3 regions of the Paenibacillus sp. FSL R10-2782 genome follow, and region 3 is predicted to be linked to each of the others. Evidence: predicted binding sites of a transcription regulator. Region 3 holds the regulator's gene; each other region holds the start of a gene.

Region 1 (5,564 bases), 750 kb from region 3:
AAGGAAGATTTTCCCTTAATGCCTTTCTGCCTACACTACCGAAAATATCTCCAATAAATAATACGTTGATAGAAAACCCTCCCTAGTCTGCCTTACATAATGAAAAGTGGCCCTACACACAGCGGCCACTTTTCGTTAAATTACTTTACTTTGCGTATTCTACCGCCCGGGTCTCACGAATGACGGTAACCTTGATATGTCCCGGGTAATCCAGTTCATTCTCGATCGTTTTCGTTATATCACGAGCCAGTCGGAATGCTTCCGCATCATCAATTTTCTCTGGCTGCACCATGACGCGAACTTCGCGTCCAGCTTGAATAGCGTACGATTTTTCCACACCTTCAAAAGACTCGGAAATGCGTTCCAGCTTCTCAAGACGACGGATGTACGTCTCCAGTGTTTCACGCCGTGCTCCCGGTCTTGCTGCCGACAAGGCATCTGCCGCTCCAACCAGCATGGCAATCACTGAAGTCGCTTCGCAGTCGCCGTGATGTGAAGCAATACTGTTGATGACAACCGGGTGTTCCTTGTACTTCTTCGCCAGTTCCACGCCAATTTCAACGTGTGATCCTTCCACTTCGTGATCCAGCGCCTTCCCGATGTCATGCAGCAACCCTGCCCGTCTTGCCAGTGTAACGTCCTCGCCCAATTCCCCGGCCATCAGACCTGTCAAGTATGCAACTTCCATCGAGTGCTTCAATACGTTCTGTCCGTAGCTTGTACGGAACTTGAGACGTCCCAGGATCTTGATTAAATCCGGATGCAAGCTATGCACGCCCACCTCGAAGGTGGCCTGTTCGCCATACTCGCGGATTCGTTCATCCACTTCTTTACGGGATTTTTCCACCATTTCTTCAATACGAGCCGGATGTATCCGTCCGTCTGCTACGAGCTTCTCAAGCGCAGTACGCGCAATCTCTCTGCGAATCGGATCAAATCCGGACAAAATAACTGCTTCCGGCGTATCATCAATAATGAGGTCAATTCCCGTAAGGGTTTCAAGCGCACGGATATTACGGCCTTCACGTCCGATAATCCGGCCTTTCATTTCTTCGTTCGGCAACGTAACCACGGAAACCGTCGTTTCCGCTACATGGTCCGCCGCACAGCGTTGGATGGCCAGTGTGATGATTTCACGAGACTTTTTGTCCGCTTCCTCTTTAGCCTGCTGCTCAATTTCCTTAATCATCTGAGCGGTTTCATGACGTACTTCCTGTTCTACGTTGGACAGAATAATACTTCTCGCATCTTCTGTCGTCAGATTGGAAATACGCTCCAGCTCAGTTACCTGACTCTTGTAAATCAAATCAATCTGCTGCTGGGTTTCATCAATTCGTTTCTCTTTGTTGGCCACTTGTTCTTCTTTACGTTCCAGCGATTCCAATTTTTTATCCAGCGATTCTTCTTTTTGCAGCAGTCTTCGTTCCTGCCGTTGAATTTCATTACGACGCTCACGAGTTTCCTTTTCAGCTTCGGCACGGATGCGGTGAATTTCATCTTTCGCTTCCAATACCGTTTCCTTCTTCAGCGCTTCTGCCTCTTTTTTCGCGTTCTCCACGATTTGCGCGGCAGCTTCTTCCGCACTGGAGATTTTAGCTTCTGCAATAGATTTGCGAATAAAATAACCAATCCCGAACCCAAAGAATAACGCGGCTACAGCAACGAGAACGAACCAGATCGCAGTCATCATCATACTGTTCACCTCCTCGTTGGTTCCTCCAAGGCATTCCTTGGGACTTTTTGCAATTGTCACATTAGCTTTGATCGTCAAACTAAGATAACGGCACGCAGCCGTTTCATTTCATATGCACATGCTTTCACATGTACAATTCCGCCTGGCATAGCGGCATCACTTGTTATTTGGCGATGAGAACGTACCCATGGACTCCACTTTTTTGGAAGGAAAAAGGGTGTTCCACAAGCATCGTTTCATATATATTTTATTATTTGACAAATGGCATTGTCAAGGGAATGCAAACTTTAGTAGATTACCATGTGGCTTTCCATGTGATAACCAGCTCATCCTGTTCGCCTATGCCAGCTAATGGATGCCCGGCTGTTTGAAGCTATTCATCCCACAGTGATAATTCCTCGTCATCGGAAGCCCCGTCTTGCTCGGCCATTGTAAGATGATTAACTACGCGGCGTGTCATATCCCCCGAGTACCCGCGTCTCATGAGAAAGGGGTACGTTTTCCGTTTTTTCTCCATTATATCTCCACGCACCTGATTCCATTTCTTGCGTCCGACTATCAAAGCACTCTCCCATTCCTCCTGATCGCTGACCTCACCTAAAGCTTCCCCGATAGAGGCTTTAGAAATGCCCTTTTGACGCAGTTCCTGCCTTACCCACATCTTCCCCTTCCGTTGGCTCGTTATGCGTTGCCTTGCCCACTGACGGGCGTACAGATCGTCATCCACAAGTTGTTCCCACTCCAGACGGTCCAACACCTCAGCAATTACAGCTTGACCCATTTCCTTTTGCGTCAAACGCTGCTCAATCTCCTGACGTGTACGCGGCTTTCGTCCCAAATAACGAAGTGCCTGCACATACGCCTGTTGCTTTTCGTCCGCCAGAACGATTTCTTCCAGTTCCTTTTTGACAAAAGTCGTTCCCTTGAACATATTGAACTTGATCATTACATCTTCCAGTATGGACAATGAATACGGACCAAAATGAATCGTGTATCTTCCGCGTTTCCTGCCCTGTCCCTGTTCCACCCTCGTAATCATCAATTCCTCATGATCGGGAAAAAGGAAAATACCTTGCTGCTTATCTTCTTTCGAAATATGTCCACCTTCATCTTCCAATTGCAATGTGCTTCCCTCACTTTGATATTCACGAAGGCAAGCCGAGAACGCCCGCCACGCATCAGTAAAATGTCAGCTAACACTAGGCCATATTCGATGCAAAAATGCCCTGCACAACTGTGCAGGGCATCAGAATCATGCTATTCAAACGGACTGTGCCATAACCCCGGCTTCATTCACAAACCAGGCATTAACTAAGCTTTATTCAAGCTCCAGCAATTCCTGCTCTTCCTTGGCTTGCTGTGCCAACTCTTCTTCTGTCGGGGGAGCTACCGTCGTAATCAGATTGCTGGCCACACGAATTTTTTGCTCGATCGTACTAGCAATGTTCGGATTTTCCTTCAAAAATTGCTTTGCATTTTCACGTCCCTGACCGAGTCGCTCACCTTCATAAGAATACCAGGCTCCGCTCTTGTCAACAATGTCATGCTCTGTACCAATGTCGATCAAGCTGCCTTCTCTGGAGATGCCTTCGCCGTACATAATATCCACCTCGGCCTGGCGGAAAGGAGGTGCCACCTTGTTCTTCACTACTTTAATACGTGTGCGGTTACCTACAATGTCGTTCCCCATTTTCAAGCTCTCAATACGACGGACATCCAAACGTACAGTGGAGTAAAATTTCAGAGCACGTCCGCCTGGTGTCGTTTCAGGATTACCGAACATAACGCCTACTTTTTCACGCAATTGGTTAATAAAGATAGCAATCGTTTTCGACTTGTTAATAGCACCGGACAGCTTACGCAATGCCTGTGACATCAAACGGGCTTGAAGACCAACGTGGGAATCTCCCATCTCTCCTTCAATCTCCGCCTTCGGCACAAGTGCTGCTACAGAGTCAACAACAACAATATCCACTGCCCCACTACGTACAAGCGCTTCGGCAATCTCAAGTGCCTGCTCCCCTGTATCTGGCTGCGATAGTAACAGCTCATCAATATTAACACCCAACTTGCTGGCATACGACGGATCAAGCGCATGCTCGGCGTCGATAAAGGCGGCTTGTCCGCCTGCTTTTTGTACCTCTGCGATAGCATGAAGTGCTACTGTCGTTTTACCAGACGATTCCGGTCCATATATTTCAATAACTCGGCCTCTCGGGAAGCCGCCCGTTCCTAACGCAATATCCAAAGCAATCGAACCACTGGGAGAGGTTTCCACTTGCATATGTGTGGACTCACCTAACTTCATAATGGAACCTTTACCGAATTGCTTTTCTATTTGACGGAGCGCCATATCCAGCGCAGCACGACGATCTGACAATAAACTCACATCCTTCGTTGTTTGTACTTTAATAATACCTTGTTTTGACACGCTTGCCAAGCATTTTTTCGAACATACATTCGTTTTTTTTGTTAGTCAGTTCTCTTTTATACTTCCATTTGTCTCATAAATCAAAAAAGAACCGCAGGCAAAAAGGCTTTTGCAACGGTTCTTCCGATAATATGATTATATCATTAATCGTTTATCTAAAACAACTCTATGAAAACTCGCGTCGGATACAACTCATAAAGAGTGCTGCTCATTTTCCGCCAGTCTGCGCCATAATCTGTACAGGATTGCCTTAACAGACCGCAGGCGGATCGTTTCACGATTCCCGCTCAGTTTCAGCTCGTATACCTCAGTTTCTTTGTCGCGCTCAGCAATACCGATATAAACCAGACCAACCGGCTTCCGCTCAGAATATCCTGGCCCAGCTACACCAGTAACCGAGAGCCCAAAATCACTGTCCGTGACCATTCTTGCCTGCTCCGCAAGTACAAGAGCTACCTCCTCGCTTACTGCGCCGGGCGCATTGTCCCCCTCCAGATAATCATGTGGCACGTTGAGCAGCTTCTTCTTCATTTCATTGGAATAACACACGATACCTCCCTGAAACATAGCTGCACTACCCGGGACAGAAGTGATATGCTCCATTAGCATTCCACCTGTGCAGCTTTCCGCCGCGCTAACAGTCAGTCCGCGATCGGACATCAAATCCACAATAACCTTCTCCAGCGGGACATCCTCGCTCGCATACATGTATTCCGAAAGACGCTGTTGAATTTCTGCTTCCGTAGCCCCAAGCTTGACCAGTGCCTCGCTCTCGCTGGCCGCCTTGGTGGATATACGGATTGTGACCTCTCCCTCCTTGGCATAAGGAGCAATCGTCGGGTCTGTCTGTGATTGGATCAGATCCAATAAGCGGGTTTCGAGAGCTGACTCACCGATTCCTGCAAACTTTAGCATTTTTGAATAAATCGGCAGCTCCTCACCGCTCAGTGCTTGCTGGAGCAACCAAGGTTTTGCCTGATTCTCAAACATCGGCTTGAGTTCCTTCGGCGGTCCAGGCAAAACCACATAATATTTACCATTCTGTGCAATCGCATCGCCCACAGCCAGACCTGTCTCATTTCCAAGCGGGGTAGCCCCTTCAATGGAAAGCGCTTGACGCCGATTATTTTCGGTCATTTCTACCCCGCGATTACGGAAAAACTGTTCCAGCTTATCCATAGCGAGACGGTCTATATGCAATTTACGCCCCAGCACAGCGGCGATTGCATCTTTCGTCAAATCATCCTGAGTCGGTCCCAAACCGCCCGAGAACAAAATAATATCCGCACGCTTCTGAGCCAGACGCACCGCTTCCTGAAGCCGATCCATGTTATCGCCAACAACCGTCTGAAAATATACATCAATCCCAATCGTAGCCAACTCTTGTGACAAATATTGGGCATTCGTATTCACAATTTGTCCGAGCAATAATTCAGTTCC
Region 2 (5,564 bases), 620 kb from region 3:
CCTTTTGGCTGGATTTGTAATCAATGACGCGTAAAAGCAAGCCTTGTTCTCCCTCTGCCACATCCACGCGGTCAATTCGTCCGACGATTTCCATCACCACACCATTGTCCAATCGAAAGGTCAGAGGAGGAAGCTTTTCTCCCGGCCCAAAACCCAGTTCCAGCTCCAGTGGCTCAAAGCTGCCTCTACGCGCATGTTCTCCCAAAATCAGCGAAGCCCGACTTACAATGTCTTTCAGCTTGCGCAAAATGTACCCGTACCGCTTGGAGCTCATTAAAATCTCCCCTTGCAGACGAGGGGCCAAACGCTCCACTGTCGATTCCGCCTCTTGTTGGCATTCCTCTGTACTGAGACTGCCCCAGCTCACGTTGCGTTTACGCAAATTCATCGCCATCTCTCCGAGCGCCGCATGGAACAGCTGCCCGATATCCGGTGCCTTCAGCCGATACATTTGGCGCTCCTTCAAGCGAAGACCGTGAGAAGCAAAATGCGAAAACGGACAAGCGACAAAACGTTCCATACGAGATACGCTGGTACGCAGCTTGCTGCCGTACAGACGGCGACTCGTTTCCTTCCGCATTTCGGCATGATTTTCGTAAAAAAGTGAGGTCAGCAACTGACTCAGCTTGTCCTTTTCACGCCCCTGCTGGCACGCATACCAGTTGTACACCTCCCACCAGGGAGATAAAATCTCTCCACCATGCCGCCATTGTCGGAATTGCGCGATCAGCTGCGGCAATGCCTCGGACGGATGGGAAGCATACTCCCATTGCGTCGCCCATAGGTCCCCAGGCAAAGGATAGGTAGCTAACGGATGCTCTTCCAGAGCAGGGAACAGTTGACGGACATGGCGTACCAACTCTGACGGGAGCAACGACTTACCCTCTTCGTCGGTTACGGCGTAGCTCATCCACAGACTGCTTCCGGCTGATGTGAGCGCCGTATACGCAAGAAAACGTTCATCCAGCAGACGTCTTGTCATATTCGGTGCCAGCTCCACTCCCCGTTCATTCAGGGCGGTGCGTTCCTGCTCATTCAGCACGCCGTCCTCATGAAATACAGCCGGCATCACACCTTCGTTCATACCCAGTACAAAGGCATGTTGAATACCAGCTACACGAGTACGGTCTGTGTTTCCGACCAGTACCTGATCCAGAGCTGGCGGAACAAGACCCATACGGTACTCTATCAGCCCCGTCTCCAGAACACCGGCAAACAAGGAAGTGTCCAGCTTCTCATCACCCATCATTTCGACGATCTGATCCAACAGCTCAAGCACCGCATCCCATACCTGACGATGCTCCTTGGCCTGTTCGGGATTTCCCGCTTTCTCGGCCTGATGGATCAAGTCATCCAGCTTATGCCCAATTTCCGCATCCTCCAGCAACAAGTACACCGCTTCACACTTCTCAAGTGCAGTCCGAGCCTTACCCAGACGTTTCTCAAACGCACGCAAAGGCGTCACAATCACATCACGGCACAGCTCCATTAGATCCAGCGTTTCGTCCCGTTGACGATTTCGCTCCTGTTCCTCCAGCTCCAGCGAAAGGCTAGGTACAGCCTGCCAAGGACGTCCATCTGTCCAGCGGCTGCCCTGTATCCCACAGGCCAATGCATAGTTTTCCAGACGGTCCATATCCTCGCGGCTGACCCGTTCATCCTGCGGTAATAGAAGATCCGTTTTGACCGCACGAAATACATCCTCGTACCGCCAACGCCGCTGGACGATATCCAGCGAAGCCCGAATCATTTCCACCAATGGATGATGCAATACGCTTCTGCGCTGATCCAGAAATACCGGAACCTCATATTGTTTGAATATCGGCTCCACCCACGGCTCATAATCCTCAATATGGCGTACGAACAGAGCCATTTCCCGATAACGTGCTCCCTCATCTCGGGCGAGGCGGCGCATTTCGCGCACTGCCCCCTCAAGCTCGACACGTCGGTTCGCTGCGGCATACAGTTTGATTTCTTCTGGCTGCTTATCTCTCCATTGCTCCCGCATCTGTTGCTGCAGCATGGGTCGTTCCTGGTTCCGATATCCCCCACGTCGTTCAAACTGCGCCTCCAGATACGCCAACGCAGGACGGTTCTTAAATCTCGGAAGCGGATCAGGGCGCAGCAGTTGTGTCTGCGTCTCCATCATCAGCTCGTCCGCCATCCCTTTAAGCTTTATATAGGTAGCCGCCGAAGGATGAAACAAATCCAGCTCATGCGGAAGCTGTCCACTCTCGTAGCTACGATTGCAGGTCAGTGCGACCGTCAACGAAGAAGCGTGCAGCATAAGCTGCTCCACCACCTTGTATTCATGCGGCGTAAATCTGCGGTAGCCATCCATCCAAATATCGGCTCCACGTACAATGGAAGATTCGGCAATCTGCTCCGCCAGCATACGCAGGGTATCCTCGCCGTCAATATATTGAAGCGTCAGCTCTCTTTCAAAATCCTCATAAATCAGACTGATGTCCTTGAGCTTGCCACGTAAAATCGGAGTCGATTCCCCCGCAGCATTCATTCGCTCCAGTTGCTCCGGTACAGACCGAGTGTCATTCCCGTATTGCTTCAGCTCTGTAAACAGCGTATTTAACCGATCCACAAAGCCCAACTGGTCTCCCGAATCCTTAAATAAACTCAGCTCATCCTTGCGACGACGAATAATTTTATATAAAAGCATCTTCTTGCCTTCCTCCGTCACAGGTACCAGCGCCGAACCCCCGGTTTCCTGCATGACTAAATAGGCAAGACGATGAAATCCCATGACCTGGGCGCGCACCGTCCCCTGAATACCGTTTCCGGTTTCTGTAAGCAGCGCATGCTCGGAAGCAAATGACGATTGCTCCGGCACAAGCAGCAGCATAGGCTTACCTAGCGGTTCCTCGCGTAGCATAGCCGTCATTTCACGACGGATTAACGTGCTTTTGCCGCTGCCTGAGCGGCCAATTAACAAACGGACCGACATGATGCGGCCTCCTTTCCAACGAACAACAATCTACTAAACAGTATAGCATATGAGGCAAGAGAGAAAAGAACGTACGTTTGCCATCTTGTAGCATTTAATCCTCCCTCAAAAAACAAACAGTCCCGCAGGTTGGCTTGGTGCATGCCTTCTCTACAGGACTGATTTATTGGTAAAACGAGCCTAATCTACTTATTCGGCTACCTAAAAAGTCGTTTGGCTGTGTATGAATTCTACAATTGTGCCTGGCTACGCACCTCAAAAATGGCGAATTTCAAATAATGGCCTTCCTCTACACCCAGAATCTGAGGATGATCCTTGCCAGCCGCTCTCCAATCCACCAGACGGAGGATTTTTCCGGCATCTGCCGCCGCTTCCTTAATCGTGTCCAGAAATAGCTCCGGCCGCATATGGAACGAGCAGCTCGCAGTCACTAAATAGCCGCCCTCATTGACCAGCTTCATCCCGTGCAGATTAATATCCTTATATCCACGGGTAGCCCCTTTGACCGCATTCTTTGTTTTCGCAAAGGCTGGTGGATCAAGAATAACTACATCAAAGGTACGTCCGCCCCCTGCTGTTAGCGGCTTCGAGGTATCTCCTTTTCCCCCGGCCCGCGCGGTACGTTCCTCTACGCCTTTAACCTGATTGCGCAAATATTGAAAAGCATCGTCCACGACAAACTCGACGCGTTCCTCAAAGCCGTTCAGCTTGACATTATCCCGTGCGCTTTCAATCGCGTGCTCAGAAATATCAAGACAGGTTACTTTTTTCGCACCGTATTTGCAGGCATTGAGCGTAAAGCTTCCCGTATGTGAAAAGCACTCCAGCACGGTTGCACCATCCCAGAATGGGAACTCCACAACCTTACCGCTTTTGTTCACAGGCTTCATGACCGCTGTGCCAGCGTTACCCTGCTCTGCTACTTCCTGTAGCGTAATTCCGCTGCGTCCTCCCCAGCCCGTCATCAGTGGAGCAATCGCCGCACGATTCTCACGCTGGTCGAAGAAATAGCCTGTCTTCTGACCCTCTACAATATCGACCTTGATACGCAAGCCATTTTCCGTTACCACGACATGACGCGGGCAGTCGCCATATAAAGGCCCTTTGACCTGTTCCAGTCCTTCCAACTCACGGATGGATACATCGCTGCGCTCATAAATACCAACAGGGCCAATCACTTCAACAAGTGCATCTCTGATTTCTTCCCTGCGACGATCCATACCGAGCGTTAATAATTGTACGACTAACACGTCGCCAAAACGGTCTACAATCAGCCCGGGTAAAAAATCTGCCTCGCCGTATACCAGCCGATACGCGTCTCCCCCGGTCACAAAACGTTCACGGTGCTCCAGACAATCGCGGAACCGTTTGGCAAAAAAGCTTTGATCCATCACTTCCAGTGGCTCGTAGGACATCACACGCACCGTAATTTGTGAGGCCGGATTATAGTAACCCGTTGCCAAATAACGCCCCTGATGGTTGACGATACTGACCAGATCACCCGCCTCCGGCTCACCCTCCACCTTGGCTATTTCATTTTTAAACACCCAGGGGTGCGCATGCTCCAGCCTTTTTTTACGGCTGCGTTCCAATATTACTGAAGGCAAAGTCCTTCACTCCCATTCTTGGATTACTCAAAGTCCTTAAAAGTGTAGTGTTCGATGGGGGCGCGGCTCCGCAGTTCATTTGATCTTACGATCGCTGTTGCAATGGGATTTTTGAGATTAGGTAACACATTTAAAGGTCAAAATCCCATTAAGCATATTCTTTCGAAGCAGCTTTCCTTCGGAAAGCTTTCAGCCGAACGCTACCGCATCTCCAGATTCAAATGAATCGCTCCGCTACTGCCCGCCTTTATATCGAACTCACATTTTAAAGCTTGTGAAGTTCTATAAAAATTCTCGTTTACATAAAAAACAGCACAGCCATGCTTGTCATGGCTGTCCTCATCAGATCATAGGCTGTTACATGAGCATTTTGCATAAATCCCAAGAGCGATTTTAAATCAGCAATATAGAGATCGAAATGGTTTAGTTCGTCTATATATTGTTTTTTCAAGCGTTGGGAATCGAATTATGCAAAAAGCTGACATAAGCGCAATTCAATTCATAACCTTAGAAGAGGGGTTCATGGCCGTGTTAATTCATGTTATTTTGCCGCTGTGCGGTGGGCTGCTTATTTTCTTGGGCGGGATGAAACTGATGGAAGCGGCCCTCCGGCATTTGGCTGGCCCCTTCCTCACCCGCTGGCTTAACCGGGCCACCGTCTCCCCTTGGCGGGGCATGCTGTTCAGCTCAGGCATTACCGCCCTGTTGCAGAGCAGCACTGCTGTCACGGTGCTGACCATCGGACTGGTCAACGCCGGGCTGTTGACCTACGGCCGCACGCTCGGTATTATCCTGGGCACCAATATTGGTACCTGCCTGACTACCGAGCTAATGGGTCTCCAGCTAGGCAAGCTGGCTGTTCCACTGCTCTGCGGCTCGCTGCTTTGCTGGAGCGTCGCTGTCTTGTGGGGCGAGGCTGTCTCCAGCCGCCAGTATGCGTCTGCCGGGCCACCATCCGGCTCCAATCAGCTTAGCCATCCGCAGGCTGTACAATA
Region 3 (5,564 bases):
ACGTTCTACATCAAGACCAATTCGTCTGCCGAGAAGGTCGAACAATTCGTGCAATTTCTGGAGAGCAAATGTCCTGTGGGCGACACGATTGCCAATCCGGTAAATCTCAAGCTGAATCGCGTCGTTATTGAAAATTGAGACGCTGACCCCTTAACAGAATACAAAAAAGGGCTGCAGGTTTGCATGAAAGCAACTTTGCAGCCCTTTTTTGTTACGCATTTGATATTTTATGATCACTGGTTCAAGGGTCTAACCCAATGTGGCCCGTAAGCAAGAACATCGGGATAGCTATAAGAAAAAATTAAGGTTATGATAATTATGATGTTACTTAGTTGCTGTTAAAGGGAAAAGACAAATCATTTTAGCTGATTGTATTTTATGATCTTTTTGATTGTTTGTATCATCCTAAATAATTAAAGAAGAGGACATGTATGAGTTGGAATGCAATTCTCGATGCATTTTTCCATGATCCGCGACTTATCAAACGAAAAATGGGAGGAAAGTGGTATTTTCCAGTTCGTGAAACAAGAGTTTTTTTGAAAATCTGGCTCTTAGAGCAATACACACATTGTAAGGAAACGAGTGAAAAATATCTACCTAACATAATACATAATATTCCAAATAAACAGGTAATTGTATTGCTATACTGTTATAGCAAATATAGAATTATAGTATTGGTTACAATGGAGTGAAGGGGATATGTGTTATGTGGGAGCCTATACGGTTCTTGCTATTTTCTAATGTTGAAACATTTGCGGCGTTTGTTTTAATGCTTACTATTTTCAGAATCCGAGCTTTAGATTTTGTCTGGCCTGCATTGTTTATCGGCCTGATCATGAATTTGCAAAGTCTGGTGTTAAGAGAAGAAACGTCGTTGTCTTTTTTTGCTCCGACTATAAACATTATATTATTCACATTATTGATAACTACTGTTGTAAGGATGCCTATTATTTGGTCAGCTATTATATCCATTACAGGTACGTTTTTGTATACGCTGTTCCAAGCAATAATCATAGTAATGATCTTTGGTACATTGACATCAGACATGGAGACCTCTCCAGAGGGATCGTTAGCTCAAGCGGTAACCAGTGCATGGGTATTAGCTATATCATGGTTGCTATATAAATTCAAAATAGGCTTTACAGCAGATTATGAAAGCTTGCGTTTTAGGTGGGAACATGTACTTGTTGTTATTTTAATAATTGGGGTACTAGCCGCTAGTACATTTATGTTCTACGTCAATAATTTTCCTCTGAGTATTTTGTTTATAGCTTTGGCATCTGGAATGTTCTTGTACTATGCGCTAAAGACGGAGCGTGATTATTATAAAAAATCTTGATACTATCGCTCTTGATATTGCAACTCATATCAAAACAGTTGTACCGGATCATCCAGCTTCTATTGCGGTTTTAAAACATGGAATAGCCGTTGTGATTAATACAGTTTCAATTATTGTGTTAACTATCGGTCTTTCATTTATTACGGGTAAGGTGCAGGAAACCATACTGGCGATGATATCTTTTTCTATACTGCGTCAAGTTGTAGGAGGAATACATTTAAGGAGCAATGTGGTATGTATTGTTGTATCTACAGCTTTACTTACTGCCTTGTCCTTTGTGAATTTAAACTATAATGGGATAGTTATTACGTCGGTATTAAGTATAATACTTGTCTTAGTTTACGCCCCGTCTAGAATAGACGGGAAGACTCGTATACCTAAACGGCACTACCCATTGTTGAAGATTTTCGGAGTCTTCATAATAACACTTAATTTGTGGCTGGCTATTTCGGTGGTAGCTGCTAGTTTTTTTGTTCAGAGCTTAACATTAATAGGAGGGAGGTGCGAAAAATGAAAAGTCCTATATTTAGTAAATTTAAAATTGGCATGTACTACAATGCCGCCATATTACTGACTTCACTTGCAGTTGCATCAGTGAGTACAGCGAGTTTGTCTTGGATTCACAGTCCCGAACCACCTGAAGAACTGTTGAAATAAAGTGGAGATATGTGAAATGCTAAACCTAACCGTATCAGCTGTTCCTGGAGGTATTAACAAGGGTGAAAACATACCCGTGGACAAGGTTCTTTTCATATCTAAAGGACATAAGAGGGATCAGATTCTAGTTCACACATTCGAAAAAACATATTACATGATCGGCACCTTAAAGCATTGGGAAAGCTTCCTAAATAATAATGGGTTCCGTTTCTTGAATGTGGACAGAAGCAATACTCTGAATGTGGAGAAGGTGAAAATTGTTAATGGCATTTTCAAAGACGCTTACTTTGAATGTGAGATAACAAAAACGTCGAAGAGGTGTCCAATCTCTTATCACCGATTTGGAGAGGTTATAGAGGAAATGGGTTTCATTAATTCGAACATAATCTTCACTGGAGTTGCTACTAGATAGCGGCTCTTTTTTTTTGTCAAAAATACTCGCCTTATACTGTTAAAACATAAGAGACATTCAGCACTCATTCGCTCGTTTTTGCGGAAGTGAGAAATAATGCGCTGTGGTTAGCAAGATCTTTGCACAAATTCCGTTCGGGTCTAGCTTTTCTGTTTCAAAAGGTAGGGAAGTAGGCATCTCCACTAGGAAAAGCATTTCGTTAAAAGTATTTAGGATAATGATCATACAGTCAAGATAAAGACACAATAGTTCATAGGGGAGAATAACCATAAAAATCAATTTTTATTGAATCCATTTCATAAATGATTAAGCCAACGAAATGTATACTACATATAGACAAATCAAACCATTTTGATCTATATGTACTTTTTATTAAAGCTACTGTGGGTATTATGAAATTGATTCTATTATAGGTGTAATTTCCGTTATACACGATAATGTGGCAAAAAAACGGGAAGAAATCCTTCCCGCTTTTCGCTTAAAACATCATTAACGTCTGCGTTGTCTATCATTTACGCTAAACAGATTAACAGCCAGTGCGTTACCTCTAGCACGTGCAACGGCTCTCTGATTTGAAAGGATCAATAAGCCTCTTCTTCTCACGCTACGTTTGAAATGTCTTTTACACATGATATTCACCTCCCTTCACAAGAAATGAAGGTACGGATGAATCTTAAAAGTGTTTACGCTTACGGCTGCGTTTGGAAATTTTGATGTTTAATGCGTTTGTGGCTAGTGCGTTACCGCTTCTTGTTTCTGCGGCTGCGGCCTGAAAGACTTTTACGACCAGAAATTTGTTCTTGCCAATACGATGCTTATACGTCTTGACTCTATTTTTGATCATCAGCTTATCTCCTTTTCTAAGGTCTACTTTATTCATATGTCATTAGCGCTAGCAATGTATCAGCATAAATCTATTAAAAGCAAAAAAAAGCTATCACCTATGATCCTAATATTCAGAAACAAATAAAGTATGGAGGTAAGGAACGGAAAAACTCATGCTTTCCTGCCGTATCCTTTTCCACTTACGTTGTAGGATAAAGTTACAGAAAGCACTTTATATTCCTGATGGTACTCTGTGTAGTTATTTCTTTCGGAAAGTACATACGGCTTCAAGTTGCTTTTCCAAAGATTTAAAATCTAAGGCTATCAAAAGGAAAAAGAATAGCTTTGAGGAACGTTTTGTATATATAAAATCAACACAAAACCGGCTTGCCATGGGCAGCCGGTTTTGTTGTAGAGGGAAGAATAACGGGGCTGAAAAATGAAAAATTAGTGGAAGTCCCGGAAGAGTCCTACAACCTTGCCCAAAATACTGACGTGCGTCAGACGAAGCGGTTCAAAGGCCGGATTTTCCGGTTGAAGTCGGATATGATCTTTTTCCTTGTAAAAAGTTTTAACAGTAGCCTCGTCCTCGTCCGTCATGGCCACGACAATGTCGCCGTTATCGGCTGTCTGCTGTTGACGTACAATGACATAGTCTCCGTTAGCAATACCAGCTTCAATCATGCTTTCTCCTACAACAGATAACATGAATATTTTATCCTCACCAACAAAATGTTGGGGAAGAGGAAAGTAATCTTCAATATTTTCTGTTGCTGTAATAGGCAAACCAGCTGTAACTTTGCCGACGACCGGCACACGACTAATTGAGTAATTAATCAAGTTGCTGTTATCCGATTCATCTTGACCGAGTAACTCGATGGCCCGTGGTTTCGTTGGATCACGACGAATCAGTCCCTTTTTCTCCAAACGATCCAAATGACCGTGAACCGTAGAACTGGAAGCCAATCCGACAGCCTCACCTATTTCGCGCACAGAAGGGGGATAACCCTTTAGACGCACTTCATTGCGGATAAATTCAAGAATGGCCTGCTGGCGGCTTGAAATCTTAGACATACCGTATCAACCCCATTTAGTAACGTTTGGGAAAATTATAGCATAGAACCTCCGTTCGTACAAACATAAGTTCTAAATAATCCCTAAAAATAATCGCGAACTTTTGTTCTCTTTTCTATTGAATAAAACAAATGTTCGTGTTATATTGTGAAAAAACATAGGAACAAACGTTTGGAGGACGCAGCCAATGATGAAATATAGCACATATCAAAGTATTTTTCCATTGAATTTAGAAAAGATGCAAAATGTCCGGAATGAGAGAAAGGCACAGCTTGTACGGACCATTACTAACAGTATTCTCTCCAAACTTCTTATTCTGGTTATCATCTCCTGGATTGCGGGTACAGGTGTACTGACGGTATTCGCGGCTCCATCGGTTCCGAATGTAGAGGTAACCAAACTTATTGTGCAGCCTGGGGACACATTGTGGCGGATTGCTTCCAATCATAAACCGAAACGAATGGATACACGGGTATATATAGAAGGAATTGTTCGGATTAACGGACTGGAAGAACGGGGAGTGCAGGCAGGCCAGGTTTTAAAGCTTCCACACTTCTGAGCAGTACCATTAGAGCTATTAGGGAACGTGATGCGAGAACCTTGACAAGCTCTTTTCTACATGTCAAAGTGTATTATATCTTTGCTTATATGGAGGGGACAGAATTTGGATATAGACAGCTTGGTACAGCGCATCAATGAATTGGCTCGCAAAGCAAAAGCCGAAGGATTGACGGAAGAGGAAACAACAGAGCGCGCCAATCTTCGGGAAATTTATTTGGATAACATTCGCCGTAATTTTCGGCAGCAACTTGATACGATTGAAATTGTGGACGAAGATGCGTCGAAGGGAAATGGTGGGCTGACACATTAATGTCGCTAAAGCGGCTTAGCCTGCGTAATTTGCTTTTCGTTTTTTTAGGTATCTATTTTTGGTATTTATATAGATTAGGATTGGTGGCAATTGTTTTTAGGCAATATATTTGGGAAGGGAATTGAGAGATGGCCCGGTCATTTGAAAGAAAAGTTCGCAAAAACACAGCGCATTTGAATAAGTCGCGCAAAAAGCAAGGCATCCAAACCATTAGTGGCACCGGTTCTGCAATGGATATTTTCCGTGGACGTAATATTACCGTGCCAATCATGTTGGCTGGACTTGCAGTTCTGTACATGCTCATGAGTTATTTTTTGACTAAGACTGGTATGCGCGGCATGGACTGGCTTGTATTCGGCTTGTATTTGATGCTGGCTGTTATCTTT

Evidence for each region. The regulator LexA, encoded in region 3, represses DNA repair genes until DNA is damaged. The targets are predictions, from matches to a motif close to CGAACATATGTTCG.
Region 1: recA (recombinase RecA) is a predicted target of LexA. The motif match lies at 4,143-4,156, and genes of this name have one in related genera.
Region 2: addB (helicase-exonuclease AddAB subunit AddB) is a predicted target of LexA. The motif match lies at 3,029-3,042, and genes of this name have one in related genera.

What each region holds. Positions count from the first base shown of each region.
Region 1 is NZ_CP151951.1:2,233,572-2,239,135, reverse strand. It holds gene NST83_RS10465 (TIGR00282 family metallophosphoesterase) at 1-70, opposite strand, end outside; gene rny (ribonuclease Y) at 146-1,690, opposite strand; gene NST83_RS10455 (RecX family transcriptional regulator) at 2,067-2,816, opposite strand; gene recA (recombinase RecA) at 3,012-4,073, opposite strand; gene NST83_RS10445 (competence/damage-inducible protein A) at 4,317-5,564, opposite strand, start outside.
Region 2 is NZ_CP151951.1:3,601,304-3,606,867, forward strand. It holds gene addB (helicase-exonuclease AddAB subunit AddB) at 1-2,962, opposite strand, end outside; gene NST83_RS16290 (class I SAM-dependent rRNA methyltransferase) at 3,193-4,569, opposite strand; gene NST83_RS16295 (Na/Pi symporter) at 5,098-5,564, shown strand, end outside.
Region 3 is NZ_CP151951.1:2,979,520-2,985,083, reverse strand. It holds gene NST83_RS13445 (OsmC family protein) at 1-138, shown strand, start outside; partial or broken gene NST83_RS13440 (group-specific protein) at 414-560, shown strand; gene NST83_RS13435 (hypothetical protein) at 707-1,339, shown strand; gene NST83_RS13430 (accessory gene regulator B family protein) at 1,317-1,853, shown strand; gene NST83_RS13425 (cyclic lactone autoinducer peptide) at 1,850-1,996, shown strand; gene NST83_RS13420 (LytTR family transcriptional regulator DNA-binding domain-containing protein) at 2,013-2,408, shown strand; gene NST83_RS13415 (hypothetical protein) at 3,082-3,252, opposite strand; gene lexA (transcriptional repressor LexA) at 3,681-4,307, opposite strand; gene NST83_RS13405 (LysM peptidoglycan-binding domain-containing protein) at 4,498-4,866, shown strand; gene NST83_RS13400 (DUF896 domain-containing protein) at 4,972-5,178, shown strand; gene NST83_RS13395 (hypothetical protein) at 5,307-5,564, shown strand, end outside.